Regions from separate parts of the Peribacillus sp. NPDC097198 genome, predicted to be linked through region 1. Evidence: riboswitches for the same ligand, from Rfam matches in the RefSeq annotation. Region 1 holds a riboswitch; each other region holds the start of a gene.
The links. A riboswitch is a leader RNA that binds a small molecule or an ion and turns the genes downstream of it on or off. The one in region 1 is predicted to bind S-adenosylmethionine.

Region 1 (5,753 bases):
GCTGCATATTCCGTCAATAAACATACGGCTTCTGGATTCAACCCCTGAATGGAATAGATGAGTTGGGATGCTTCCATTTCACTTACCAAATCCGCTTTATTTAATAAGATGAAATCTGCGTGGTGTATTTGCTCGGACAACAACTGTCTAAGCTGTGGCGAGAGCTGTTCGCGGTCACGCCACCTCAATAAATCGACCACCGTGATAATCCCTTTATACTCTAACTTATTAGCAAAAAATGGTGACATGATTCCATCGAGTACTTCTACTGGATGTGCTGCACCTGTTGTTTCAATATAAACGGCATCTAGATCATTTTCGGTCAACAATTCTTGCAGCTGAATTTCAAGCTTGTCCTGAAGGGTACAACAAATGCAACCATCAAACAATTCCTTTAACGGTACGTCATCGCCAATCAAACCACTATCCACCGATACACTGCCAAGTTCATTTAAAAGCACGGCCACTTTTCTACCCGCTTCACTTTCCTGCTTTAATATATTTCGAAGAAGCGTCGTCTTCCCGCTACCGAGAAAGCCGCCTAATATATATACTTCGGTCGTTTTCATTAGTATCTTCTCCTATAATGTACACGATTTTTATTTCCGTTAAAATTTTATCATACTTTTCCCGCTTAAGCACCCTGCGGGGCCACATAAAAAAACCAGCCCGAAAGCTGGTTTTTTCACACTTTTATTATGCCTGAACTTCATCTTTTTCATATATCGGAACCCAGCCGGCCGCTGTAACGAAAATACGGACCGCGACTGTTCTTCTATCTTCCGCTAGCGTGAAGTAGTGACGAGTCGATTCAGGTACGCTGATCAAATCTCCAGGGTTAAGTCGGACATCGAACCATTTTCCCTCGCTACCCTCGATGGCGAAGATACTCGTTCCCCCAGCGATGAACCGTACCTCGTCATCTTCATGATGGTGTTCCTGCTTGAAGTTCTGCAACAATTGGTCCAAATTCGGATTGGAATCGGATAATGTGATAATATCATGCGCTTTATATCCTCTTCTTTCCGAAATTTCTTTAATCTCTGACTGGAAAGCATCAAGAATCTCTTGTTTATCTTCATCCGTAAGATCATATTTTTCCACCAGATGGGCTGGCAATTTTGAAATATCCCATTGTTCGTAAATTACGCCTTGAGTCTCTAAAAAGCTCTGAACCTCTTCATTTGTTTCAATTACTTCATTTGTTTCTTGGAATCTAATTGTAGCCATTATTTTTCCTCCTTTATATTTTTAGCTGAGCGAACCTGTCAATATCTTTTGCTGGTTAAGTAACAGCTGATATTGAAACAGGAATTCACATGCTTCTAAGATTTTTTTTGCTTCCAACCCGCTTTTTCCCCATACGGTTATACCATGATTTCTGATAAGCACCGCTCCTGAGTCTGCATCGACATAGGGACTGAATGTCTCAGCCAACAACGGAATATCTGCATGGTTATGGATGATGGGTATCTTCAATTCTGCATCTTCCTGCCATCGTCCAGTAGCCTTGATAATTTCATGATGACAAAAAGTCACTTCCCCAACTTCACTATATAACTCGGAAATCACGTTATTTTCTACTGTATGGACATGGAGGACGCAATTGGCATCCGTTTTCCGATAAATCTCTGTATGAAGAAGAGTTTCAGCGGAAGGTCTGAGCTCGGTCATTTCGACTGGTTTTCCTGACAAATCCACCAAAATAAAATCGGAATCTGTCTGCTTGCGTTTATCCTTGCCACTTGCGGTTATATAAAAAGAAGGGCTATTAGCCTCACGGATCGATAAATTTCCACTCGTCCCCATGAACCAATCTCTCTCGGCTAGTTCTCCCTTTATTTGCGCTAGTTCCTGCCACTCTTTTGAAGCTGTCACCCTTACACCTCCTGCATTTTTTTTAGAATATCAATCACATCATGGAAAGTTTCAAACTCTTTATGGGGAATGGCTTCTGTGCGGCACTTTTCAAGGAGCCTGTCACGGGCAATAACAAAATCTGCCTGTTTAGCCGCTTCAAAGTCGGTAACGGAATCTCCAATCACCAATTTATACTGATCCTTTGTAGAAAGCTTTCTCATAATCGTAGGTTTACAGCAACCACACCCATGATTACATTGGTCATCACAAGTATGCGGCCACTCAATCATAATTTCTTCCTGACTGAAGTCGGCATGATTACAGTAGACATTCTCTACAGGTAAGAGGTCATTCAAAAGAGGTTCAACGAAAAAGTCCATTCCACCACTGACAATATAGAGAGGAATATCTGATTTTTTTGTAAATTCCACAAAATCACTGAACCCTTGGCGAATACCCGCTGTCTCCTTCACATATTGAATGATGTCCTCCTTTAAATCGCTATCCAGCAGGGAAAACATTTCCCCTACACCGTGGGAAATGCTGATTTTTTGCTGAAGAACACCATCTTTTAATGCCTCCCAGCCGGGCGGGGCAAACTTCTTCATGATTGAGATGATATTATCCGAGTTGGTGATCGTTCCATCAAAATCACAGAAAATGATCGGTTTGACCATGATTATAGCCCTCCCCATAGGGCCAGTGCTTTTTGAAGTTCCTCATCTTCCTCAGCCGCGATTGACAATGATTTTCCGGAAAGGACAGCTTCTACTGCGGAACGGAAGGCCTTAGCTCCGCCTTTTGCACCATCCGGATGACCATGGACGCCCCCACCAGCATTGATCACACTTTCTATCCCAAAATCCTTGATGAGATCTGGAACCATGCCAGGATGGATACCTGCCGATGGAACCGGGAAAGTCCTTTTCCAAGATGTTTCATTTCTCGTCAATCCTTCAGCAATCGCCAATGTCTCTGCTTTATCGAGTGCCACATTTCCGTATGGAGAGGGAAAGAGGGATAAATCTGCACCTGATATCCTCACCAGTTTTCCAAGGAGAAGCGGATAGCTGAGTCCATAAAATGAAGATGAAGCTAATGCTCCGCTATATGCCGGATGAGCCATGATCGGTAAGTTGATCCGGTCATTTTCGCGTAAAGCCTGTAGAACATCCAATCCATATGTATGAACATTAAATAACAAGGCATCTGCGCCGGCTTCGGCTGCCAGTTCAGCTTTATCCAATAGTTCTAGTGTTTTTCCTGACAGGTTCACAGCATATAAGGTTCGATGTCCCGTTGTCTCATAGATACCTTTCAAAATGGCCTTTCCGGTTTTGACTCTATCGATGAAAGGCGTCTGATCTTGGTCAAAAAGAATCTCATCGTCCTTGACAAGATCGACTCCTCCCAATGCCTGTTGCTCCAATTGTTCATTATGAAAGGCGAGGTCTCGACCTAACACACCTTTAAAAATACTCATCACTAGGGGGCGGTCAAACACATCAATTTTTTCCCTGATCCCACTAATTCCGAATCGAGGACCTGGAAAGGCTTTTTGAATATCGCCGACAAAGTCCAAATCCATCAATTTGATTTCCCCATCCAATGACAATTTACCGAATACTGTCGTCAAGATAGCCGGTAGATCATTAGAAAAATTACCTGCCGGGTAGGCAATCCTGATTGTTGAACGGTACACTTTTTGACCGAAATAGAGATTAACTCGCTCTTCTTCGGGAAGGGGTGTTACGGAAACTACCCTACCTTTATGTTTTTCCAGTTGCTGTTGTACCAAGTGAGGAAGTTCAGTCCATGTCCCTACAGTCAATCCTAACGCAATGCCTTCTGCTTTTTTCTCATGCTCTCCTTTGAAGTCATGAAGTAAATACGTAGCGATTATTTCGCTCATCTGATCACTCCCAATACGTAAAAGTCATTCTTAAAGTTGTCATTGTTGGTCTTTCCTTTAACAAGCTTCTAACCATCTGCGAACAAAGTTGCACTCCAATTCTCTGTTAAAAATGTAAAAGCCCCTTCCTAAAGAAGAGGCTTTGAAAAAGCCATCTTCTTATCTCCCAGCTCTATAGCTGCAAGAATTAGCACCGTGCCTTACGGAATCAATAAAATGATCCGGCGGTATTATCTCCGCCCCATTTCACAATGGTATTACAGTCGGTTGCTGGGCTTCATCGGGCTAGTCCCTCCACCTGCTCAAAATAAGAAAATGCTATTATATTTTCGTTTATGTATCTTAACTAAAAATTTAGAATTCTTTTTTATATTCTTTCACGCAATTCATACTTTGTCAATAGGTATAATGTTCAAACTATTCAATATCTCACTGATTTTCTTTGAATATATTCAATGTACGAATTCTTTCTACCGCTTCTTGGAGTCTGTCTTCTGAAGTGAGAAGTCCCACCCTGACGTATCCTTCACCAAATTCACCGAAACCATTTCCTGGTGCAACTGCTACATGGGCATGTGCCAGTAAATGATCTGCAAAGCTCGCTGAAGTATATCCTTCAGGGACCTTTAGCCAAGCAAAGAAGGAAGCATCTGGAGCCTGGACATCCCATCCAATGGATCGTAACCCTTCGATAAATACATTTCGTCGTCCTTCGTACATGTTCACGAGTTCCTTCACACACTCTTGTGAATCCAGTAAGGCGCATGCCGTGGCTTCTTGTATTGCGGGAAAAAGGCTGACGTAAAGATGATCCTGCAATAATTCAAGCGATTCGATGACACTCTGGTTGCCAACCGCAAAGCCAACCCTCCACCCCGCCATGTTATATGTTTTAGAAAGGGTGTAAATTTCTATCCCCACTTCTTTTGATCCTTCTGCTTGAAGGAAGCTTACCGGTTTTTTCCCATCGAACCCAATTGCACCATATGCGAAATCATGGACCACACATATCGAGTGTTCTTTTGCCATGGAAACCGTTTCTTCGAAGAATTCTGCTGACGCCGATGCTCCTGTGGGATTATTGGGATAATTCAAGAACATCATCTTCGCTTTGTCAAAAACCTCTTTATCTATTTCCTTATAATCGGGAAGAAAATCATTTTCTTCGGTCAAGGGCATAATTTCCGTTTTAGCTTGGGCTAACGCTACACCTGACAGGTAATCTGGATAGCCCGGATCAGGCACTAAAATTGTATCGCCTGGATTCAACAAGCATTGCGGTAATTCGACTAGACCAGCCTTTCCACCGAAAAGAATCGCCACTTCCGTTTTAGGATCTAGCTTGACGCCATATTCACGTTCATAAAAGAGGGCCGCAGCTTCTTTTAAATAGGGAAGCCCCCTAAAAGGAGAATATTTATGATTCATGGAATTTCCTGCTGCTGTCTGCAGGCTCTTCACGATATGTTCAGGAGTCGGTTGGTCTGGATTTCCCTGCCCAAGATTAATGACATCCTTGCCTTCTGATGTTATGTTATTAACTTTTTCGACTAAAGAAGCAAAAAACTGCTTTGGAAGCTCTTGAAGAAGTCTGGATTTTTCGAATTGCACCATCTTTGCACCTTCTCTGAAATTTCTTGAAATTATAGTCACAAATGATATATGTTTATCTTAATCTTGTAAAGTACTTTTTTACATATGGAGGTTTTAAATGATGAAATGGAAAATCGCCTGTTTACAAATGGACATTGCCTTTGGACAGCCAGATATAAATTTCCAGGTGGCAGAACAATGGATTGAAAAAGCTGTACAGTCTAAACCGGACATCGTCATGCTGCCGGAACTATGGACAACCGGCTATGACTTAACGAGATTACATGAAATTGCAGACGAAGAAGCAGAACAAACCATTACCTTTCTAAAAGCCCTTGCAAAAAAACACCGAATTAACATAATCGGTGGCTCGATTGCAAAGAAAACT
Region 2 (5,753 bases), on a different contig from region 1:
CCGGATGTTCCGGTTCTTCATATGGAGAATCGATTCCAGTGAAATTTTTAATGATACCTTTACGCGCCTTGTCGTAAAGGCCTTTTGGATCACGGACTTCACATTCTTCAAGTGGACATTTTATGTACACTTCAATAAACTCGCCTTCTCCAAGCAGGTCCCGAACAATTTGACGATCTGCACGAAAAGGTGATATAAATGCCGTTAATACGAATTGACCACTGTCCACGAAGAGCTTGGAGACCTCTCCAATCCGTCTAATATTTTCTGTGCGATCTTTTTCTGAGAAGCCTAAATCCTTGTTAAGTCCATGACGGATATTATCCCCATCCAAAACATAATTTCGGATATTCCGATTATACAACTCTTTTGCAACAGCATTGGCGATCGTTGATTTCCCAGAACCTGAAAGCCCGGTAAACCATATCACCGTGCTCTCATGACCGTTTTGCTTCCGTCTAAGTTCCTTCGTTACCGATGCATCATGCCAAGTTACATTAGTACTTTTACTCATGAGGATCCTCCTTCTAAAACTTACAATAATTAGTTATATACCTCGTTCTTCTTAAGCCCTTCTATCAATACTTCGATTACTTCTTTGCGGCTGAAAGTCGCTGGTGGAATTTCCCCATTCCGTAACATTTCCCTAACCTTCGTCCCAGAGAGGATGACGTGATCTTCTTTACCATGCGGACATGTTTTTGCAGAAGCCATATTCCCACATGTTTTACAATAGAAGCTATGTTCAAAGAATAATAATGTTATCCCTAACTCATCAGAAGTGAAGTTCCCGAAGATTTTTTGTGCGTCATACGTACCGTAATAATCGCCCACACCTGCATGGTCGCGCCCGACAATGAAGTGAGTACATCCGTAGTTTTTACGAACCATTGCATGAAAAATCGCTTCTCTAGGTCCTGCATATCGCATGGCTGCTGGGAATACCGCAAGTGAGACACGGTCCTTTGGATAATACTTTTCAAGTAATACTTTATAGCTTTCCATCCGAACGTCAGCAGGAATGTCATCGGACTTCGTGGCACCAACTAATGGGTTTAAGAATAAGCCATCCACTATCTCCAATGCTGTTTTTTGAATATATTCATGGGCACGGTGAACGGGGTTTCTTGTTTGGAAACCGACAACCGTTTTCCACCCTTTTTCTTCAAATGTTTTTCGGGTATCAACTGGGTCTAAATAATGATCCTCGAATAATGGACGCTCGATCCGTTTAATAAGCTTGATTTTACCACCTACATATACATCGCCACGATTATATAGATTTTTTACACCTGGGTGATTCTCATCATCCGTTTGATAAACTAAAGTTGCCTCCACTTGCTTATCAGGTGTAAATATATCGGAAACGGCAAGGACTCCATAAGTTTGGCCCTCATGAGTTAACTTTACTTCTTCTCCGATTGTAAGAGCGTTTACCACATCAGCGGAAAGTGGTAATGTAATAGGAATACTCCAGACATGCCCGCTGCTAAGCCTCATATCCTTTACTACTGTTTGATAGTCTTCTTTTGAAAAGAATCCCTCAATGGGGCTGTATGCTCCAGTCCCTATAAGTTCCAAGTCGCTTAATGAGATTTCATCAATTTCAACGGATTGTTCTATTTTAGTTAAATCATAGTCTGGTTCAAAGCGATTGATTAATGTTCCTCCGTGCGGCAAGCTAATGGTCATGCTGATTTCCCCCTGAATTTTTTATAATTATGATAAATGTAATCCGCATTCTGTTTTTTGGGCACCTTGCCATCGTCCTGAACGAAGATCATCAGCATTAATGGCAGGTGCTGTACATGTTTTACAGCCAATACTTGGATATCCATTATCATGAAGCACATTATATGGTAAGCCATTTTTATGCGCATAACGCCATACATCTTTCCATGTCCAATGAATGAGCGGACAAATTTTGATAGATTTGAATTTGTTGTCCTTGTTTATATATTCAGTCAATGCACGGGTTTCCGATTGCTCCCTGCGCAGTCCCGAGAGCCAAGCCGTCGCTGTTGATAATACTTCAGTGAGCGGCGTAATTTTGCGGATGTTACAGCATTGATTTGGGTCATGAAGCCATAATTCATCACCAAATTCAGCGGCTTGTTCTTCCAATGTCATTTCCGGTTTCTTCATTACAATGGAAAGCCGTGGGTAACGATTTTTCACTTGTTCGATTAATTGGTAAGTCTCAGCGAAATGAACATCCGTATCCAAGAATACGATTTTGGCGGAAGGATTAACCTTTGCCAGCAAATCTGTCAGTACAATTCCTTCAATCCCAAAACTACAGGCATAAATGAGTTTATCTCCGTACTCTGAATTTGCCCATTCCAATACTTCTAAAGCGCCTTTTGTATCGCTATCTTCCGGGAACGAAGGTAATGTCGCTGTATCAATATTTTCATAGTCCACTAGCTCTGCCAACTCTATCCCCCCTTTTAAGAATCACCCTATGGTACAGCAGATATCTTTGAAAGCCTTTGAAACACCATTTCTTATAATGAAAAAGGCGGCTTTAACCAATAGTTTCCTATTTATATCAGCTAAATCCACCTCTAGTTTTCTAGTCAGCAGTCCATTTATTTAATTCTCAATTTTTCGTTTCTTTCCATTTGTATAACCTTACCGTCCTGAACGATAAGGGTTATGGATCCATATTTCATAGTTTTTAGCATTTCTTGCAGTCTTTCAAATATTTCCCCCAGCTGATTTTCCTTTTCCAAGGCTATTCCTCCTTTAAGAAAACTCGTCGACTAGCTTGTCGTAAGATGATCAGCTTGTAAATGAATTCCCCCAAATTAATAAAATCAATCAGAAAAATCCTTCCATGCCAAGATGGAAAGATTGATAAGGTAATCTTATTTACCTTATCTTCCAAAATGATGACATTTTGTTGGATGTAGCACCTTGCATTCATGATGCAGGTTGCTGGACTTCAAAGGGCCAAATCCCTCCGTCGCTCTTGATAAGTTTTATTATTTTAAATATTAACACATATCAAATCATTGTCAATGGAGTTTTCATATAAATTAACTTGGTTTAATATTTTGGTTTAACTTCAATTATTATACACAAATAGTTCAAGTTTGTTACAGTGATTTGTTAAGCCAGTAAAAAAGGTTCATTCATCCTGAACAAGCTTGAATAAACCTTTAAAGTAGCCTAATAACTTAACTCGTTGATGGGAAGGGTCAAGATAAAAAGAAGAAATGATCAATTTCTTCTTTTTTGTATGGCTTCTACAAATTCCTTTACTTGACTCTTTGTACGATCAAGTAATTCCACTTCCTTAATCGGATGTTTTGGATTCTGCTTATCGATTTCTTTATCGACAAAGTATAACCCCTGCATCGGTTCCCCTTTTAATATTGATATAAGAGGTTTCAGCGCATAATCTATAGCTAATAAATGCCTGTTGCTTCCCCCAACCATTATGGGCAAAACTGGCTTATCCTTAAACGCGCCCTCGGGTAATAAATCAATTAGAGCTTTCAACACTCCTGTATAAGATGCCTTATAGACAGGTGAACCAATAATGATACCATTAGCTTGCTTAATCTTTTCTGAAAGTCTTAGAATATCCTCGCTATCATAACGACCTTGGAATAAGTCGTTTGCAGAAAACTCGGTAATAGAATGATAGTCCGTCGTAAATCCTTCTTTTTCCACCAACGTTTGGATATATTTTAATGAAATATCTGTTCTTGATGGTATAGCAGGGCTGCCTGATAAAATTATAATTTCGCTCATATATATTCCTCCTGTATGTAAAATCTGCAAAGGATCTGGGTCCTTTCCAGTTAAGCAACTTCAATTAATTATCTTAATTATCAGAAAAATAAAAGTCAAGTAACTTGATTGGAATTTATATTTTTGAAACACTAATAAGAATTGTATTATGCCATTGACTAAAAATCCTGCCCCGTTAGGGCAGGATTTTTAAAGCTTTTCAACTCTATTGATTGATTGAGTCTTTCACCATTTTTAAAAAAAGTTGTATAAATCGTTGATCACCGGTCAGTTCTGGATGAAACGAACTGACAAGAACCTGTTCTTGTCTAGCCGCCACTACTTTCCCGTCATAACTTGCTAATATCTCCACATCTTCACCTACGCCAACGGCAAAAGGTGCTCTGATAAAGACACCCATGAAAGGTTCTTCCATTCCTTTAACTATAAGGGGTGCTTGAAAACTTTCCCTCTGACGACCAAAACCATTTCTATTTACTGTAATATTGATAAAACCAAGATGGGTATGTTCCAAACTAACCATTTCCTTTGCCACTAATACCATCCCTGCGCAAGTTCCGAAAATCGGTTTTTTTTGTTCGAAAAATGCCGTAATCGGCTCCATGAAACCATAATGGTCCATTAGTTTTCTCATAGTGGTGCTTTCTCCACCAGGAATGATCAGGCCATCGATATCCTTTAACTGTTCTGGGTTCTTAACTAATATCGCATGCTCACCGGCTTCCTTGATTTGGTTCATATGTTCCTCTACAGCACCCTGCAAACCTAAAACACCTATGGTTACCATGTTTACCATCCACGCTCCTGCATTCTCTCAGCTGGGGCCAACTTAGAAATATCAATTCCTTTCATCGCGCTTCCCAATTCTTTAGACAACTTGCCTATTAAATCATAATCGGTGAAGTATGTAGTTGCTTGTACGATGGCAGCAGCGAATTTATCGGGATTTTCCGATTTAAAGATTCCTGAGCCCACAAATACACCGTCTGCCCCAAGTTCCATCATCAGGGCGGCATCTGCAGGAGTCGCAATTCCACCTGCTGCAAAGTTTACTACAGGTAATTTCCCTGTGCGCCGGATTTCCTTCAGAACTTCATAAGAAGCACCAATATTTTTTGCTTCAGTCATTAATTCATCCTCGCTCAGCATGCATACTTTACGAATTTGAGATTGAACTTTTCTCATATGCCGTACAGCTTCCACAATGTTCCCTGTCCCAGGTTCTCCCTTCGTCCGAAGCATCGAGGCCCCTTCGCCGATACGTCGGGAGGCTTCCCCTAAATCCCGGCAACCACATACAAAAGGTACTATATAATCGCTTTTCAAAATATGATATTCTTCATCGGCCGGAGTCAGTACTTCACTTTCATCAATGTAATCCACTCCCATGGATTCCAAGATTCTCGCTTCCACAATATGACCGATCCTTGCTTTAGCCATCACTGGGATCGAAACAGCTTTCATCACTTCCTCCACGATCCTTGGGTCCGCCATCCTTGCCACACCGCCTGCAGCACGAATATCTGATGGTACCCTCTCAAGGGCCATGACAGCCACCGCCCCCGCCGCTTCAGCAATTCTTGCTTGCTCTGCATTTATGACATCCATGATTACGCCACCCTTTTGCATCTGCGCCATTCCTCTTTTAACTGTATCGGTTCCTACAAGCTTTTCCATTCTTCTTCCCCCTAATATTTGCATAATTAAGATTTGTTCATTAGTATAAGAAATAGTTGACCACATTGAAAGTGTCAGTTTTAATGAAAATGATAGGGTCAGATAGAAACCACGAAAAGGGCGGTAAAAAAATGGATATGCTAGCATGTAATTTAAACCGTATGGATGAAGTGCCATTATATGAACAGTTATATTCACACATAAAAACGGAAATTGTAAATGGGCGGCTCCCTTTTGGTACAAAGTTGCCTTCAAAACGGAAACTAGCGGAATTTCTCCACATCAGTCAAAATACTGTCGAGACAGCATATGAG
Region 3 (5,753 bases), on a different contig from region 1:
CCTTATCATGAAAAAAATCGATCTGCAGGAGTAATGAGCAGGATCCGGTACGTACAACAGATCACTTTTCATTTTACCTCTACAGACCGATTTTTGAAAGACTCTAATATATGCTTATCCGTGGATTTTACGTTGTAATTCCAGAACCATTTTATTGCATTGCTCATGTTCCCTATCTCTTACTTTTTCAACCTCGATACGAAGGTCTAAATTTCTGCTGTATTCACTGTACCCAACCCCATGTGATAACTGCATAGCTTTTTCCATTTCGCTCGTTACGTTTAAATCTAAAGTATTGATAGTGAACCATCCTTTCAAATTTGTGAATCATTTTGTTTCTTCGTCTATTCTATACCCTTTGCTTTCAACTTTAAACCCCAACTTAAAAACGACCTGGAAATCCAGGTCGTCTTTCGTTGCTTTATTCCTTTGCAGGTACGACTGCACCCTCATATTCCTCAAGAATGAAATCTTGAATTTCTTTGGAATGTAATACTTCCACAAGCGTCTTGATTTCTTCTTTGTCTTCGTCACCTTTATTAACAGCGATCACGTTCACATATGGTGATTCAGAATCTTCTATTGCAATGGAATCTTTAAGTGGATTCAAGCCAGCGTCGATTGCATAGTTAGAGTTGATTAGGACCGCATCTCCTTCGCCACTTTCATAGATCTTCGGAAGTAATGCCGCTTCATAATCTGCATCGAATTTAATGTTCTTCTTATTCTCGACAATATCTTTTACTGTAGCTGTCGTTTTATCAATGCCTTCTTTAAGAGTAATCAGGCCATTCTTTTCTAAAAGTGATAAGGCACGTCCATGGTCTGCAACAGAGCTGCTTAAAATGATTGTTGCTCCTTCTGGAAGCTTATCAATGCTTTTATATTTTTGTGAATACAAAGCAATTGGTTCAATATGGATGCCGCCTGCATTAACAAAATCATATCCATTTTCCTTAATTTGAGATTCTAAATAAGGAATGTGCTGGAAGTAGTTCGCGTCCAGTTCTTTATTGTTCAAAGCCTTGTTTGGCAAGATATAGTCTTGGAATGTTTCCACTTCCAATTCAATGCCTTTTTCTTTAAGAAGAGGAATCGCTTTTTCAAGAATCTCTGCATGTGGTACATTCGATGCACCCACCACTAACTTCTTCGTATCATCGCCACTACCTGTATCTTTCTCTTTATCCGTTCCGCAAGCCGCCAATGCAATTGATAAAACTAGAACGAATGCAAACCCTAAAAACTTTTTCATCCTTTTCATCTCCCCTTATCTTTTATCCAATTTAGAAGTAATCACATCACCGATAATCTGTATGATGAAGACAATAATTAATATGACAATCGTCGCTACCAGGGTAACGTCGTTGTGATTCCGTTGATAACCGTCCAGATAGGCTAAGTTACCCAATCCACCAGCCCCGATGACACCTGCCATTGCCGTGTATCCAACCAATGCAATCGATGTTACCGTGATGCCTGATATAAGGGCCGGCATCGATTCTGGAAGGAGGACCTTATAAATGATGGTGCTGGTTTTGGCTCCCATTGATTTAGCCGCTTCAATCACGCCTTTATCAATCTCACGAAGGCCGATTTCGACCATCCGCGCATAAAACGGTGCTGCACCGATAATGAGTGCTGGTAATGCCGCATTCTCACCAATCATGCTACCGACAAGTAATTTGGTGAACGGAATTAATAATACAATCAAGATAAGGAATGGAATCGAACGGAAAATATTAACGAAAGCACTTAACACACCGTTAACGCCCCGATTCTCCCACATATTCCCCTTGCCTGTTAAAAACAGAAGCAACCCCAATAGTATCCCTATAAAAAAGGTCGCTACAACTGAAATACTTGTCATATACAGCGTTTCTTTCGTCGCTTCTATGATGTCTTCCCAATCTACATTCGGCAATAATTCTTCAAGCATGAGTAATCACCTCCACGCCTACCTGCTGTGCTTTTATGAATTCGATTGCGCGGAGCATTTCATCTTCACTGCCATCAAGGTGGATGAACAATGTTCCATATGAGCCGCTTCTCGTTTGTGATATCTTCCCCTGGACAATGTTCACATCCAACTCAAAATTACGTACCAATTTTGTGATCAACGGGCTTTCTGCATGATCCCCCACGAATGTCAGTTGAATCACTTTTCCTGCTGGATACCGTTCAAACAAATGCTCCATCGTTTCTTTTGTCTCTTCTGGTTCTGTCACCTGCTGAACAAAACGCTTAGTCATCTGTTCTTTAGGGTTTCTGAATACTTCCAGGACAGCTCCCTGTTCGACTACCCGTCCACTTTCCATCACAGCCACTCGATTGCAAATCTTCCGAATGACATGCATCTCATGTGTAATCAAGACAATGGTTAAACCAAGGCGTTGATTTATATCCACAAGCAATTCCAGGATGGAATCGGTTGTCTGGGGATCTAGAGCGGACGTGGCCTCATCACACAAAAGCACTTTCGGGTTATTGGCAAGAGCCCTCGCTATTCCCACCCTTTGCTTCTGTCCACCACTTAGCTGCGATGGATACGCTTTTTCTCTTCCTTCCAATCCAACTAACTTAATGAGTTCATTGACGCGCTTGATGCGTTCTTGCTTGGAGATGCCCGCAATTTCCAGAGGAAAGGATATATTTTCTTGAACGGTCCTTGACCACAAGAGATTAAAATGCTGAAAAATCATGCTAATCTCTTGACGGGCTTTACGAAGCTTAGACCCTTTAATTGTTGAAACTTCATTTCCCGCAACGTTCACGGAGCCCTCAGTAGGCCGTTCCAACCCATTCAGCATACGTATGAGCGTACTCTTGCCAGCCCCACTGTATCCGATGACTCCGAAAATCTCGCCTTTATTTATTTCTAAATTCACACTATTCACGGCATGAATCGTTTCGCTATTTGCTTTTCCTGTTCGAAAAAGTTTACTGACGTTTGACAATGTAATCATGTATGCTCACCTCTTTATCCAATTAAGCCTATGAATTTAGTCGATTTATTTTTATGGCCTCCTGATGAATCTATCCAACTATGATTCAAAGAAAATAGAAAAAGCCCTTCTGCATGAGCAGAAAGGCAGGGAAAAGCAGGCCTTCCTCTCATCTCCCAAAGCCTCTACGCTTTGTGTGAATTGGCACCTTTCCAAGGAAAATCCTTGTCGGTTGCCGGGTTTCAACGGGCACATCCCTCCACCTCTCTTGATAAGAGCTATATATGGACTATTCTTTTTTGTCTTAACATTCACTTTACTATGTCTGAAATTTTAACACAGATAAAAAAGGAGTGCAATGTAAAATCCTAGGGTGTACCTGTTTCTCCATTAAACTCTTTGAGAATTCACTGACACGATATTCGTCGCTTTTTCAATCGCTTGCTCTAGATCTTCAAGTAAATCGTCTACATTTTCAATACCGATTGAAAGGCGAACCTGGTCGGCACTGACACCGGCCTTGACCAGTCCTGCATCATTCAATTGCTGGTGAGTTGTACTTGCTGGGTGGATGATTAGGCTTTTAGCATCCCCGACATTGGCGACATGCGACCATAACTCAACCGAATTGATGAGTGTGGAACCTGCTTCACGTCCCCCCTTAATTCCAAACGTCACCACAGATCCGGCTCCCTTAGGCAAGTATTTATCTGCAAGGGCTTTATCGGGATGATCATCGTTACCCGGATAAGAAACCCATGAGACTGCCGGATGGTTCTCCAAGTATTGAATGACTGTCCTCGTATTCAACAGGTGTTCCTTCATCCTGACATGGAGCGTTTCCAGGCCAAGCGTGAACTGGAATGCACTTTGAGCACTTAACGTCGGTCCCAAATCCCGAAGCAATTGCACACGCGCTTTCGTAATAAAGGCAGCAGGCCCTACCGCTTCGGAATAGACAAGTCCATCGTAACTAGGGTCAGGTTCCGTAAAGCCTGGATAATTAGGCGAATTCCAATCGAATTTACCACCGTCGATGATGACTCCCCCTAATGTCGTACCATTACCCAATAGCCACTTTGTAGCTGAATGGATGACAATATCCGCCCCAAAGTCAATTGGTCGGCACAGATACGGCGTTGCGAAAGTGTTATCAATAATAAGAGGTATCCCTGCTTCGTGGGCTATTTCCGCCACTGCTTCGATATCAAGAACCCTTAAGCTTGGGTTGCCGATTGTTTCGGCAAATATGGCCTTCGTTCGTGGAGTGATTGCCCGTTTGAAATTTTCCGGATCATCAGGTGAGACGAATTTCACTTTGATTCCGTATTTAGGGAGTGTATTTTCAAATAAATTATAGGTCCCGCCGTACAGTGTTGAAGCAGAAACGATTTCATCCCCCATACCAGCGATATTAAGGATGGAAAGGGATATAGCGGCCATGCCGCTTGCAACTGCCAATCCACCGATTCCCCCTTCTAACAGGGCCATTCTTTCTTCAAAGACACTGACAGTGGGATTGTGAAGCCTCGTATAGATGTAACCATTCTCTTTTAATCCAAATAGATTCGCTGCATGATCTGTATCTTTGAACAAATAAGCATTACTTTGATAAATGGGCACGGCGCGGGCACCCGTTTCGTCGACTTTTAAACCGCCATGCACACTCAACGTCTCAAAGCGGAATTTTTTTTCTGTCATTATATTCTCCCCTTCTTCCATTGTTTTAGTAGGAATTAAAGCGATATTGCCTCATCTCTTGTTATATGCAAGGAACCTTATAATATGAAGAAGTCGGAATTTCCCGCCGGGGTCGATAGAGATTTCCCTATTGAACGATGTCGCTTGGATAAGCGCGTTTTGTAAATGGCAAACATTCCATCCTCGTGTATGATGCGTCTATAACGTATGTACTTCATACAAAATATAGCACTTTAGTAGCAGGTAGTCAATTAGTTATTAGAATATTCAATCATTAATACGAATGCTATATTCCCCCCATGACTTCAACAAAAAAACCAATCCATGTAGGATCGGCTTTTAGCTTATCTCTTTCAGCAATCCATACAAATAAGGAACAGACTGAAAGGCATATATTTTTTTTGTCATCTTTCCTTTTTCAAAAAGCAAAAGACAGGGTACGCTCTCAATTTCATATCGCTCAGCCAATGTCTGGACATAATTCATGTTCATTTTTCCAGCCTTCATTTCCGGGAACAGCTCTAGTGTTATGGAAAGCATTCTTGAAGCCACCTGGCAGGTTCCACACAAAGGTGTGTATAGATATAAGCTAAAAGTGTTCCCTTGATCAACAGCTTGCTTAAAGTCTTCTTCTTTCCATTCCTCCATCAGTTACTCTTCCATCCTTTTACTTGTAAATTTAGTTTTCACTTTCATATTTGCAGCTAGTAGCACGGAAGCGATGTGATGTTCTGGGGTATCCTCGACTTCCTTGTACATCCTATCTATGTACAAATGCCTTGCTTCCGGCAGTTCCCGACGAAATTGTTTCCTTAGCTTTTCCCCTGACTCATCTGCGTCAAAAAGGATATAAACGTCCCGGCCTATCAATTCATCCACCATTTCATCCAACTTCGTTAAAGAAATGGTGCCATTGGTACATCTGATTTCCACTTCTTCGTCCAGAACGGATGCCACTTTGCGCTTGTCTGAAAGGCCTTCAACCATGATCACTTTATCGGGTACATCCCATTCCATCTCATCACCCCGTCTCCACTCAAATTGAAAAAGAGCAGGCTTAATTAAAGCCTCCCCCTCACCTTACTTACCCGTTTATCAGGCTATCAT

Region 2: linked by a shared signal. The riboswitch ahead of ACIQXQ_RS16300 (YezD family protein) and the one ahead of mtnW (2,3-diketo-5-methylthiopentyl-1-phosphate enolase) in region 1 are both predicted to bind S-adenosylmethionine.
Region 3: linked by a shared signal. The riboswitch ahead of ACIQXQ_RS00830 (methionine ABC transporter ATP-binding protein) and the one ahead of mtnW (2,3-diketo-5-methylthiopentyl-1-phosphate enolase) in region 1 are both predicted to bind S-adenosylmethionine.

The regions. Positions count from the first base shown of each region.
Region 1 covers NZ_JBIWDO010000004.1:349,575-355,327, reverse strand. Annotated here, with positions in the region: gene ACIQXQ_RS09520 (CobW family GTP-binding protein) at 1-569, opposite strand, end outside; gene ACIQXQ_RS09515 (cupin domain-containing protein) at 697-1,230, opposite strand; gene ACIQXQ_RS09510 (methylthioribulose 1-phosphate dehydratase) at 1,252-1,878, opposite strand; gene ACIQXQ_RS09505 (2-hydroxy-3-keto-5-methylthiopentenyl-1-phosphate phosphatase) at 1,881-2,537, opposite strand; gene mtnW (2,3-diketo-5-methylthiopentyl-1-phosphate enolase) at 2,540-3,772, opposite strand; SAM riboswitch class I at 3,929-4,086, opposite strand; gene ACIQXQ_RS09495 (pyridoxal phosphate-dependent aminotransferase) at 4,202-5,386, opposite strand; gene ACIQXQ_RS09490 (carbon-nitrogen family hydrolase) at 5,487-5,753, shown strand, end outside.
Region 2 covers NZ_JBIWDO010000009.1:124,126-129,878, reverse strand. Annotated here, with positions in the region: gene cysC (adenylyl-sulfate kinase) at 1-514, opposite strand, end outside; gene sat (sulfate adenylyltransferase) at 544-1,692, opposite strand; gene ACIQXQ_RS16305 (phosphoadenylyl-sulfate reductase) at 1,720-2,424, opposite strand; gene ACIQXQ_RS16300 (YezD family protein) at 2,592-2,708, opposite strand; SAM riboswitch class I at 2,877-2,984, opposite strand; gene ssuE (NADPH-dependent FMN reductase) at 3,226-3,762, opposite strand; gene pdxT (pyridoxal 5'-phosphate synthase glutaminase subunit PdxT) at 3,968-4,549, opposite strand; gene pdxS (pyridoxal 5'-phosphate synthase lyase subunit PdxS) at 4,552-5,439, opposite strand; gene pdxR (MocR-like pyridoxine biosynthesis transcription factor PdxR) at 5,571-5,753, shown strand, end outside.
Region 3 covers NZ_JBIWDO010000001.1:156,751-162,503, forward strand. Annotated here, with positions in the region: gene ACIQXQ_RS20775 (YuzK family famiily protein) at 115-267, opposite strand; gene ACIQXQ_RS00820 (MetQ/NlpA family ABC transporter substrate-binding protein) at 422-1,255, opposite strand; gene ACIQXQ_RS00825 (methionine ABC transporter permease) at 1,271-1,939, opposite strand; gene ACIQXQ_RS00830 (methionine ABC transporter ATP-binding protein) at 1,932-2,966, opposite strand; SAM riboswitch class I at 3,112-3,223, opposite strand; gene ACIQXQ_RS00835 (O-acetylhomoserine aminocarboxypropyltransferase/cysteine synthase family protein) at 3,336-4,646, opposite strand; gene ACIQXQ_RS00840 (thioredoxin family protein) at 4,986-5,294, opposite strand; gene ACIQXQ_RS00845 (toprim domain-containing protein) at 5,298-5,663, opposite strand; gene gcvH (glycine cleavage system protein GcvH) at 5,731-5,753, opposite strand, start outside.